Regions from separate parts of the Bradyrhizobium sp. S3.3.6 genome, predicted to be linked through region 1. Evidence: predicted binding sites of a transcription regulator. Region 1 holds the regulator's gene; each other region holds the start of a gene.
What was found. Region 1 encodes LexA, which represses DNA repair genes until DNA is damaged. Its sites were predicted from a motif close to TGTTCNNNNTGTGTTCNG; they were not measured.
Positions count from the first base shown of each region.

Region 2: ABID59_RS07725 (single-stranded DNA-binding protein) is a predicted target of LexA. The motif match lies at 989-1,006, and genes of this name have one in related genera.
Region 3: uvrA (excinuclease ABC subunit UvrA) is a predicted target of LexA. The motif match lies at 1,022-1,039, and genes of this name have one in related genera.

Region 1 is NZ_JBEPOT010000002.1:769,762-773,567, forward strand. Features, by position in the region: gene ABID59_RS08305 (helix-turn-helix transcriptional regulator) at 1-187, shown strand, start outside; gene ABID59_RS08310 (molybdopterin molybdotransferase MoeA) at 292-1,503, shown strand; gene lexA (transcriptional repressor LexA) at 1,680-2,381, shown strand; gene ABID59_RS08320 (hypothetical protein) at 2,560-2,814, shown strand; gene ABID59_RS08325 (hypothetical protein) at 3,008-3,439, shown strand; gene ABID59_RS08330 (ComEC/Rec2 family competence protein) at 3,450-3,806, opposite strand, start outside.
Region 2 is NZ_JBEPOT010000002.1:651,649-655,454, reverse strand. Features, by position in the region: gene ABID59_RS07730 (outer membrane protein) at 1-713, opposite strand, end outside; gene ABID59_RS07725 (single-stranded DNA-binding protein) at 1,148-1,645, shown strand; gene ABID59_RS07720 (DUF2306 domain-containing protein) at 1,678-2,136, shown strand; gene gyrA (DNA gyrase subunit A) at 2,246-3,806, shown strand, end outside.
Region 3 is NZ_JBEPOT010000002.1:655,569-659,374, forward strand. Features, by position in the region: gene ABID59_RS07735 (outer membrane protein) at 178-867, shown strand; gene uvrA (excinuclease ABC subunit UvrA) at 1,136-3,806, shown strand, end outside.

The DNA.
Region 1 (3,806 bases):
GCGTTACGGCCTGACCCGTGCCGAAGCGGCCTTCGCGCTCGAGATCGTCAAGGGCGGCGGCCGCAAAGCCACGGCCGAACGGCTCGGCATCGCGGACGGAACCGCGCGCAGCCATCTGTCGAAGATCTTCGACAAGACCGGCGTGGGGCGACAGGCCGAGCTGGTGCGGCTGTTGCTCCAGAAATAGCTGCGTCCGCGCGTATGCGCATCCGTTTTGCCTCAACGGCCACAGTCGGCTAGAACGCTGGCCGCGACCTGATTGTCGCGTTGCCCAAGCAGGAGCTTTCAGCCGTGGCCCTCATGCCGGTTTCCGATGCGCTTGCCGCGGTGCTCGCCGGTGCGGAGCCGCTGGCTGAAGAGATGGTTGCGCTCGATGAGGCTTGGCACCGGGTGCTGGCGCGCGATCTCGCCGCACGGCGCACGCAGCCACCGCAGGCGATGTCGGCGATGGACGGCTATGCCGTCCGCGCGGCCGATGCAGCCAGGGTCGATGCGCAGCTCAATATCATCGGCGAGGTCGCTGCCGGCCGGCCGTTTGCAGGAACTGTCGGTGCCGGCGAAGCCGTCCGGATCTTCACCGGTGGCGTCGTTCCCGACGGCGCCGATGCGGTCGTGATCCAGGAGGACACCGTCGCCGACGGCAAGCGCATCGCGATCAAGGAAGCCGCCGTCGCCGGGCGGCACATCCGCCCGGCCGGCATCGACTTCCGCGAGGGTGACGTGCTCCTGCGCAAGGGCGCCCGGCTGACCGAGCGCGACCTCGCGCTTGCCGCCGGCATGAATCACCCGCAGTTGGCGGTCCGCCGCCGTCCGAAGGTCGCGATTCTCGCAACCGGCGACGAGCTGGTGATGCCGGGTACGACGCCCGGTCATGGCCAGATTGTCTATTCCAACGGCTATGCCCTGCATGCGCTCGCCCGCAGCGAGGGGGCCGACACCATCGACCTCGGGATTGCCGCCGACACGCTTGCCGCCACCACCGCCGGCATCCGCCGCGCCCGCGATTCCGGCGCCGACATCCTGATCACGACGGGCGGCGCCTCGGTCGGCGACCACGATCTGGTGCAGCAGGCGCTCCGCGACGAGGGCACCTCGATGGCGTTCTGGAAGATCGCGATGCGGCCGGGCAAGCCGATGATGAACGGGCAGCTCGGGGCGATGCGCGTAATCGGCCTGCCCGGCAATCCCGTGTCATCCTACGTTTGCGGCTTCCTGTTCATGGTGCCGCTGATTCGTGCGTTGTCGGGCCGTTCGATGGTTCATCACCGCCGCGAACGCGCCGTGCTCGGCCGCGACGTCGGCGCCAATGACCAGCGCGAGGACTATCTGCGCGCCCGCCTGGATGTGCGTGATGACGGCACGCTGATCGCCCTTCCCGTCAATCACCAGGACTCCTCGCTGCTTGCGAATCTCGCTGCGGCACAGGCACTTCTCGTGCGCGCACCGTTCGCACCGAGGGCCGAAGCGGGAGCGCCCTGCGAGGTGCTGCGACTGCCCGTCTGAGCGCATTGTTCGCATGCGTTCCGCGAACTTTGTCGCGTTCACGGTAAATTAAGCAGTTGCGGAACAAGTATCGAACATATAGTGTCCGTTCATGATTTGTTTCGAGCATGTAGCGGCTTATTGCTGACTTCAGCGTCTCGGAATCGAACGACATCAACCGGGGGATTTTGGTCGAGATGTTAACGCGCAAACAGTACGAGCTCCTGCGGTTCATCAGTGAACGTCTGAAGGAAAGCGGCGTGCCGCCCTCCTTCGACGAGATGAAGGACGCGCTCGATCTGCGCTCAAAATCAGGCATCCATCGCCTGATCACTGCGCTCGAGGAGCGCGGCTTCATCCGCCGCCTGCCCAACCGCGCCCGCGCCATCGAGGTGATCAAGCTGCCTGAGCTCCAGGCCGCCGCTGGCAGCCGCCGCGGCTTCACGCCGAGCGTCATCGAGGGCAATCTCGGCAAGGTGCGCCCGGCGTCGAGCCTGCCGGCCGACGAGGGTGAGCGTCCAGTCGCAGTGCCCGTGATGGGCCGGATCGCGGCCGGCACGCCGATCGAGGCTTTGCAAACCCGCAGCCACACCATCAGCGTCCCGCCCGACATGCTCGGCTCGGGCGAGCATTACGCGCTCGAAGTGCGCGGCGACTCCATGGTGGAGGCCGGCATTCTCGATGGCGACATGGCGCTGATCCAGCGCAACGAGAGCGCCGATACCGGCGACATCGTGGTCGCCCTGATCGACGACGAGGAAGCGACACTCAAGCGTTTCCGCCGTCGCGGCGCCTCGATCGCGCTCGAGCCGGCCAACGCGGCCTATGAGGTTCGCATCCTGCCGCCCAACCGGGTCAAGATCCAGGGCAAGCTGATCGGGCTGTACCGGAAGTACTGATCGCGTCGCTATCGGCGAGCGCAATCAACGATTGGAGCGGACGATTGTCCGCTCCGGCTGGGTAGTCTTTCTGGTTTTGCACAGATTATCCGGCCCCTTCTCCAGCGCTACATCCTCGGCACGCCGCAACGAAGCACGCATTGCTTCGCAGGGCCTTTGCCAGACCGAGGAGACCAACATGCGCAAGATCATTTTGAGCACCGTCACGATGACGCTGATCGCAGTATCAGCGTCGCAGGCCTTAGTGTCGCAAGCCTTGGGCTCGCAAGCCTTGGGGTCGCAAGCCTTGGGGTCGCAAGCCTTGGCTGCGCAGCCGCAGCACCACGCTCGCAAAGCACCGCGCGCAACGACCGAGCAATTCCGCAATGCCCGTAACGCCGTCGCGCAGCCGGCTTGGCAATATTCGGGCTGGTCAGCGCCAGCCGGCCGCTGAAGCAACGCGCTCACCGAATGCGCGGGAGCAGGCTTTGTTCCTCGTGCATTTGAAAAAGATAATGTGATCGCGCTCTGCTGATGCGAGCCGCAGATTTGCCCACAAACAAGCATAAGATGAGCTTCCACTCTGATAGGGGCCTGCGCCTCCGAGACAGAGGCGCGGGTGCTCTATCCTGATTGAGGAGCACCCGATGTGTGACTATAGCCTGCATGCCGTCGCGACGCGTCCCGCAGAAGTTGGCGAGACGATCGTCACGACAACGTTCCGCGGCACCTCGACGCGCGGCTTCGCCTCCGAAGCCGACATGTCCGTCGCGGTTTGCCTGCTGCCGGGAACGGAGCTCGCCTTCGCCGACAACGTCCGCTACGACAATCGCTGGATCTGGACGCGCACCATCAACTCGCGCGTCGGCAAGTTCGGCAAGGTCGATCCGCACATTCCCGACCGCCATCACGACGCGATCGAATTCCCCGACGGCAAATACGTGCTGGTGACGCAGCTGGTCGAAGGCCAGCGCGCAACCGTGCTGCAACTGCCCGTGACCCAGCCGCTCGGCGAGCGCGAGCACAAGCCGCAGGTCGCCGACAGCCGCTCCACGTCCCCGCGCCTGCCGATCGGCTAAGCCGTCGATCTCAGTCATCGGCCTGCAGGTCGGTGTCAGACGGCGTTGCGTCTTTGGAGCGCGGAGCTGCCGACCGCGGCATGAGGGTCTGTTCGAAATCTCCATCGCCGGCCGCCGCCGGCGACCAGGGGCGGTTTGCGCCCCTCGCCTTTACCGCCTGAATCGCAAAGCCGTCGCCACGCGGCGTCAGCGCCAGCGCGCCCTGACGCACGAGACGTGGCCGATCGACCACCATCGCACCACAATCCGGCGGCGCGGGCCTTGCCGTCACCACCAGTGCCGCGCGGCTGCAATCGTCTCCCAGCGCGTCAATGCGCAACGCCAGCGCAACGATGCGTCCGTCGGCAAGCGGCGTCACGCAGCCTGA
Region 2 (3,806 bases), 120 kb from region 1:
ATATCCACATTCTGGCTGATGCGGTCGGTCTGGAATGCAATGCCCCCAGGTGCATTGAGGGTAAGCGTCCGATTGCCCAGGAAGATGTGGTCGTACTCGACGCCCACCGACCAGTTCTGGGCGAAGCCGAACTCCAGGCCGGCGCCGACCGTGCCGCCCCAGCGGGTATCGCTGGTGGACGCGAGCAGAGCGCCAGCGCCGACGAAGCCGGGCGCGGTGTAGACGTTGAACTTGTCGGCGACCACGGCACCGCCGCCCTTCACGTAGAACAGCACATTGTTCCAGGCATAGCCGACCTGACCCGTGAACAGGCCGAAGGCGTCGATCTTCGAGCGGTTGCGCTGGTCCGGGAAGAGAACGCTGACATTGTCGCCGGAGAAGTCGGCCCAGTTGCCCTGGCCTTCGAGGCCGAACACCCAGTTGGCGGATTGCCAGCGATAGCCGACCTGGCCGCCGACCGTGCCGCCGGTGGCGTTGTGGCAACCTTCGCCGCCCACGAGCGCGCCGCCGCCGAAGACGACGCTGTCCCAGCATTTGTGGCTCGAGCCGCCACCGCCGTTGATGCCGATGTAGAAGCCGCTCCAGTCGTAGATGGCGGCGGCCACCGGCGGCGGCGCCTTGGTGTAGGGACGGGCCGCAAGATCCGCTGCACTCGCCGGTGCAGACAGGCCGAACGCAACGATACCAATTGTGCCAAACAGAATTTTCTTCATTGCAGTCTCCCCAGTGTCGTCCGCTTCAATAATCCCGAAGCGTTCAATCAGGCGCGACGCCCATAAGAACCAATTCCGAGGCAACCGTAGTGCAATCTGGAGGTCGAGTCCGTCGCCGGAATGCAACAGTCATGGGTCAATTGAAGCGCACCTAACTTGATGAATGTTAAGCGCTTTTCATGCTTTGACGGAACTCGGCAGGGTTCCAATTCATCGCACGATGAATAGCGGCCCCTGGGTAGCGGCGTGCGCGCGTGTTCGGGGTCAAATTCCGCAGGAACAAATCTGGAACAGATGCTCGGCTGATGCTATATGTGGGGATAACCAAGGGCGCGGCGGGTCGATCGGCGCTCGTAAGCGTATAGGGTCGGCCCAACAGGCGGCAGTGCGGGCGCGCCTTTTAAATTCAGCGGCATTCGGAGTGGAGAGCGGCGATGGCGGGAAGCGTCAACAAGGTCATTCTGGTCGGAAATCTCGGCAAGGATCCGGAAATCCGCCGCACCCAGGACGGGCGGCCGATCGCGAATTTGAGCATCGCCACCTCGGAGACCTGGCGCGACAAGAACAGCGGCGAGCGCAAGGAAAAGACCGAGTGGCATCGCGTCGTGATCTTCAATGAAGGGCTCTGCAAGGTCGCCGAGCAGTACCTGAAGAAAGGCGCCAAGGTTTACATCGAGGGCGCGCTCCAGACCCGCAAATGGACCGATCAGGCCGGCGTCGAGAAGTACTCCACCGAGGTCGTGCTGCAGGGTTTCAACTCGACGCTGACGATGCTGGACGGCCGCAGCGGTGGCGGGGGAGGTGGCAGCTTCGGCGACGAGCCGGGCGGCGATTTCGGCTCCTCCGGTCCCGTCAGCAGCGCACCGCGCCGCCCAGTTGCCGCCGGCGGCGGTGGTGGCCGCAACGACATGGACGACGATATCCCGTTCTGAGGCGTCCGGCTCCAAGCCGGAGGACGCGCCCCATGAGCCTCGCGCCATTGCTCGATGCCGCTCCGGCGATCCCGCTGCATGCCTTCGCGGCGATGGCGGCCTTCGTGCTCGGTCTGGTCCAGTTCGCCGCGCCCAAAGGCACACTGCCGCATCGGACATTCGGCTGGATCTGGGTGGCGCTGATGGCCGTGGTGGCCGCGTCCTCGTTCTGGATCCACCAGATCCGCATGGTCGGGCCGTTCGGCCCGATCCACCTGCTGTCGATCTTCACGCTGGTGATGCTGCCGCTCGCGGTGTGGCGGGCGCACACCCACCGCGTGACCGATCACCGCCGCATCATGATCCTGCTGTTTACCGGCGCGCTGGTCGTGGCTGGCCTGTTCACGCTGGTGCCCGGGCGCATCATGCACCAGGTGTTTTTCGGGGGCATAACTGGTGGTTCCAGGCGGCTCGTTCCGGCGCCACTGACGACGATGGCGAGAAGCGCGTAAGTCTCTGGAAAAACAAACGGAAAAACCGCTTCCCAAGGGCTCGCAAGAGTGGTTATCAGAGCCTCGATACGCTATATGATTCCCAGATAAAAACTCACCGGATTCTCCCTTGGCCGACGACGACAACAAGAAGCCCGGCGACGAGCCGGAGCGCTCGGATATTCGCCCCGTCTCCATCTTCGAGGAGATGAAGAAGTCGTATCTCGACTACGCCATGAGCGTGATCGTGGCGCGCGCGCTGCCCGATGCCCGCGACGGTTTGAAGCCGGTTCATCGCCGCATCCTGTACTCGATGCATGAGCAGGGCCACACGCCCGACAAGAAGTACGTCAAGTCCGCCCGCGTGGTCGGCGACGTCATCGGTAAGTATCACCCGCACGGCGACCAGTCGATCTATGACGCCATGGTTCGCATGGCGCAGGACTTCTCGATGCGCGTGCCGCTGATCGACGGCCAGGGCAATTTCGGTTCGGTCGACGGCGATCCCCCGGCGGCCTACCGTTATACCGAAGCACGGCTGACGAAGGCGGCGCTCGCTCTGCTGGCCGATATCGACAAGGATACAGTCGACTTCCAGCCGAACTACGACAACAACGAGACCGAGCCGTCGGTTCTTCCGGCCAAGTTCCCGAACCTTCTCGTCAACGGCGCCGGCGGCATCGCCGTCGGCATGGCGACCAACATCCCGCCGCATAATCTCGGCGAGGTCATCGACGCCTGCGTCGCGTTGATCGATAACCCCGCGCTGACCATCGACGAGCTCATCAACATCGTGCCGGGACCGGATTTCCCGACCGGCGGCATCATTCTCGGACGAGCGGGCATCCGCGCCGCCTATCACCTCGGCCGAGGCTCTATCGTCATGCGCGGCAAGGTCGCGATCGAGACCATCCGCAAGGAACGCGAGGCGCTCATCATCACCGAGATTCCCTACCAGGTGAACAAGGCGACGATGGTCGAGCGCATCGCCGAGCTGGTCAAGGAAAAGAAGATCGAGGGCATCGGCGACCTGCGCGATGAATCGGATCGCGACGGCTACCGCGTCGTCATCGAATTGAAGCGCGACGCCGTGCCGGACGTGGTGCTCAATCAGCTTTACAGATTCACGCCGCTGCAGACGAGCTTCGGCGTCAACATGGTGGCGCTCGACAGCGGCCGTCCGCGGATCATGCATCTGAAGGATCTGCTGGCCATCTTCGTCGACTTCCGTGAGCGGGTCGTCACGCGCCGCACCAAGTACCTGCTCGCCAAGGCGCGCGATCGCGCCCACATCCTGGTCGGCCTGGCGATCGCGGTCGCCAATATCGACGAGATGATCCGCGTCATCCGGACCTCGCCTGACCCGACCACCGCGCGCGACACCCTGATGTCGCGCGACTGGCCGGCCCGGGACGTCGAGGACATGCTGACGCTGATCGACGATCCGCGCCACCGCATCAGCGAGAACGGCACGATCCGGCTGTCGATGGAACAGGCGAGGGCCATTCTCGACCTGCGCCTTCAGCGTCTCACCGCGCTTGGCCGCGACGAAATCCGCGAGGAGCTCGACAAGCTCGCCGGCGAGATCGCCGACTATCTCGACATCCTGCGCTCGCGCGAGCGCGTGCTGGGGATCATCAAGACCGAGCTCGCCGAGGTGAAGGCGGAGTTCGCCACGCCGCGCCGCACCG
Region 3 (3,806 bases), 110 kb from region 1:
GTTCCCCCGGAGGGAACTATAGGTCAGCGGCAATTACATTTTGCATCTGGTGTGACTTTTGAGAGACACAACTTGCGGCTTCAATGATGTAAGCCGACCCAAGTTGGACAACAGCGTCCGATGCTGCTTCCGACGCACGGAAGCCCAAAACAGAAACTGGGACTGGGATTGTTGAATATGAAGAAGATTTTGTTGGCTTCGGCCTGTCTGCTCGCCCTCACTGGCGCCGCTTCGGCTGCCGATCTGGCGGCTCGGCCCTACACCAAGGCTCCGGTCGCCGTGGCCTCGGTCTACAACTGGACCGGCTTCTACCTCGGTATCGTCGGTGGCGGCGCTTGGGAAGCCGCCTCTGGTGACCCGAAGATGAAGGGTGGCTTCGTTGGCGGCACCGCCGGCTACAACTGGCAGACCGGCAACGTCGTGTTCGGTATCGAGGCTGATGGCGCCTGGGCTGACGTCAGCGCTACGGCGACCGGCGCGACCCTCGTCCCCGGCTTCGGCGTCGTGACCGCGACCGCCAGCTCGAAGACCGACGCGATGGGCACCGTTCGCGGCCGCATCGGCTACGCCGTCAATAACGTCCTGTTCTACGGCACGGGCGGCTACGCCTGGATCGACAACAAGATCACCCTCTCCGCACTCGGCCTGACCGCGTCGGACAGCAAGTGGCACTCCGGCTGGACCGTCGGCGCCGGTGTCGAAGCCTTCTTCGCGCCGCAGTGGTCGGTCAAGGGCGAGTACCTCTATCGCAGCCTCGGCGGCGAGAGCTACTTCTCGGGCACCCTGCCCACCGGCACGCTCAACTTCCACACCGTGCAGGTCGGCGTGAACTATCACTTCAATGGCCCGGTGGTCGCGAAGTACTGATCTTCGCCACCGACGTCACATCGTCACGAAAGGCCGGCCTTGCGCCGGCCTTTTTGTTTTTCGCGGGGCGTTCTGGCCGAGCTCCTACTGCCAAGTCCCGCCAGCACGCCAACAATCCGTTGACGATTCGCAAGTCCCACTGGAAATCCGTCTCCGTTCTTCCTACGTTCGCCGGCATACCCATCGGCGCCGATCCCGGTTCCGGGCGAAGCGCGCCTTTTAGGTCGGCGCGATCGCGCACCTTTGGGATTCCTTGAGGGCAACTCGGATGGATGAAGTGATCAAGGCGAAGCGCCAACAGCAGACCGCGGGCTCGAGTCTGCGCGCAATTACGATCCGTGGCGCGCGCGAGCACAACCTCAAGAACATCGACGTCGAGATTCCCCGCGACAAGCTTGTGGTGTTCACCGGCCTCTCCGGCTCCGGCAAGTCCTCGCTCGCCTTCGACACCATCTACGCGGAAGGCCAGCGCCGCTATGTCGAGTCGCTCTCGGCCTATGCCCGCCAGTTCCTGGAGATGATGCAGAAGCCTGACGTCGACCAGATCGACGGCCTGTCACCAGCGATCTCGATCGAGCAGAAGACGACGTCGAAGAACCCGCGCTCGACCGTCGGCACGGTGACCGAGATCTACGACTACATGCGCCTGCTCTGGGCCCGCGTCGGCGTGCCCTATTCGCCGGCCACCGGACTTCCGATCGAGAGCCAGACCGTCTCGCAGATGGTCGACCGCGTGCTGGCACTGCCCGAAGGCACCCGCCTCTATCTGCTCGCGCCGGTGGTGCGCGGCCGCAAGGGCGAGTACCGCAAGGAGCTCGCCGAATGGCTCAAGAAGGGCTTTCAGCGCGTCAAGATCGACGGCACCTTCTACGAGCTTGCGGAAGCGCCTGTTCTCGACAAGAAATTCCCGCACGACATCGACGTCGTGGTCGACCGCATCGTGGTGCGCGCCGACATCGGCCAGCGCCTCGCCGAGAGTTTTGAGACCGCGCTGAAGCTCGCCGAGGGCCTTGCCGTGGTCGAGTATGCCGATACACCGACTGCTGCCGCGCCTGCCGAAGAGAAAGAGAAGAAGAAGACCGCAAAGATCCACGACAAGAGCGGGCCCGAGCGCATCCTGTTCTCGGAGAAATTCGCCTGCCCGGTCTCCGGCTTCACCATTCCCGAGATCGAGCCGCGCCTGTTCTCGTTCAACAATCCCTACGGCGCGTGCCCGGCCTGCGGCGGCCTCGGCGTCGAGCAGCATGTCGACGAGGACCTCGTCATCCCCGACAAGGAGCTCGCGATTGGCAAGGGCGCGATCGCGCCCTGGGCCAAATCGTCGTCACCCTATTACGTGCAGACGCTGACCGCGCTGGGCAAGCACTACAAGTTCACGCTGACCACCAAGTGGAAGGATCTGCCGAAGAAGACGAAAGACGCGATCCTCCATGGCTCCGGCGAGGACGAGATCAAGTTCTCCTACGAGGATGGCGTCCGCTCCTACGACACCAAGAAGCCGTTCGAAGGCGTCATCACCAACATCAATCGCCGCTATCGGGAAACCGAAAGCGAATGGGCCCGCGAGGAGCTCGCGAAATATTTCCACGACGTGCCCTGCGGCGCCTGCACCGGTTTCCGGCTGAAGCCCGAGGCGCTTTGCGTCAAGATCGGCGGCAAGCATATCGGCGAGATCTCGGAGCTGTCGGTCAAGGGCGCCGGCGCTTGGTTCGAGACCGTGCCTGAGGCGCTGAACGCGCAGCAGAACGAGATCGCCGGCCGCATCCTCAAGGAGATCCGCGAGCGCCTCACCTTCCTGCTCGACGTCGGCCTCAACTACCTCACCCTCTCCCGCTCCTCCGGCACGCTGTCCGGCGGCGAGAGCCAGCGCATCCGCCTCGCCTCGCAGATCGGCTCGGGGCTGACGGGCGTGCTCTACGTGCTGGACGAGCCCTCGATCGGCCTGCACCAGCGCGACAACGCCCGTCTGCTCGACACGCTCAAGCGGCTCCGCGACCTCGGCAACACCGTGATCGTCGTCGAGCATGACGAGGACGCGATCCTGCTCGCCGACCACGTGCTCGACATCGGCCCCGGCGCCGGCATGCATGGCGGCCACATCATCGCCGAAGGCACGCCCGCCGAGATCATGCGCAACCCGAAATCACTCACCGGCAAATATCTCACCGGCGAGCTCGAGGTCGAGGTGCCGGAGCGGCGTCCGCCGAACCATCGCCGCACCATCAAGGTGGTGAACGCGCGCGGCAATAACCTGAAGAACGTCACGGCCGAGATTCCGCTTGGCCTGTTCACCGCGGTCACCGGCGTCTCCGGCGGCGGCAAGTCGACGCTGCTGATCGACACGCTCTACAAGGCCATCGCGCGCAAGCTGAACAACGCCAGCGAAGGCGCCGCGCCGCATGATCGCATCGAGGGCCTCGAGCATATCGACAAGATCATCGACATCGACCAGTCGCCGATCGGCCGCACCCCGCGCTCGAATCCGGCGACCTATACCGGCGCCTTCACACCGATCCGCGAGTGGTTCGCCGGCCTGCCCGAATCCAAGGCGCGTGGCTACGAGCCCGGCCGCTTCTCCTTCAACGTCAAGGGCGGCCGCTGCGAGGCCTGCCAGGGCGACGGCGTCATCAAGATCGAGATGCACTTCCTGCCCGACGTCTACGTCACCTGCGACGTCTGCAAGGGCAAACGCTACAACCGCGAGACGCTGGAGGTCCTGTTCAAGGGCAAGAGCATCGCCGACGTGCTCGACATGACCGTCGAGGAGGCGGCCGAGTTCTTCAAGGCGGTGCCGCGCGTGCGCGAGACTTTCCAGACCCTGCACCGGGTCGGCCTCGACTACATCCATGTCGGCCAGCAGGCCACCACGCTGTCCGGCGGCGAAGCCCAGCGCGTCAAGCTGGCAAAGGAGCTGTCCAAGCGCGCCACCGGCCGTACGC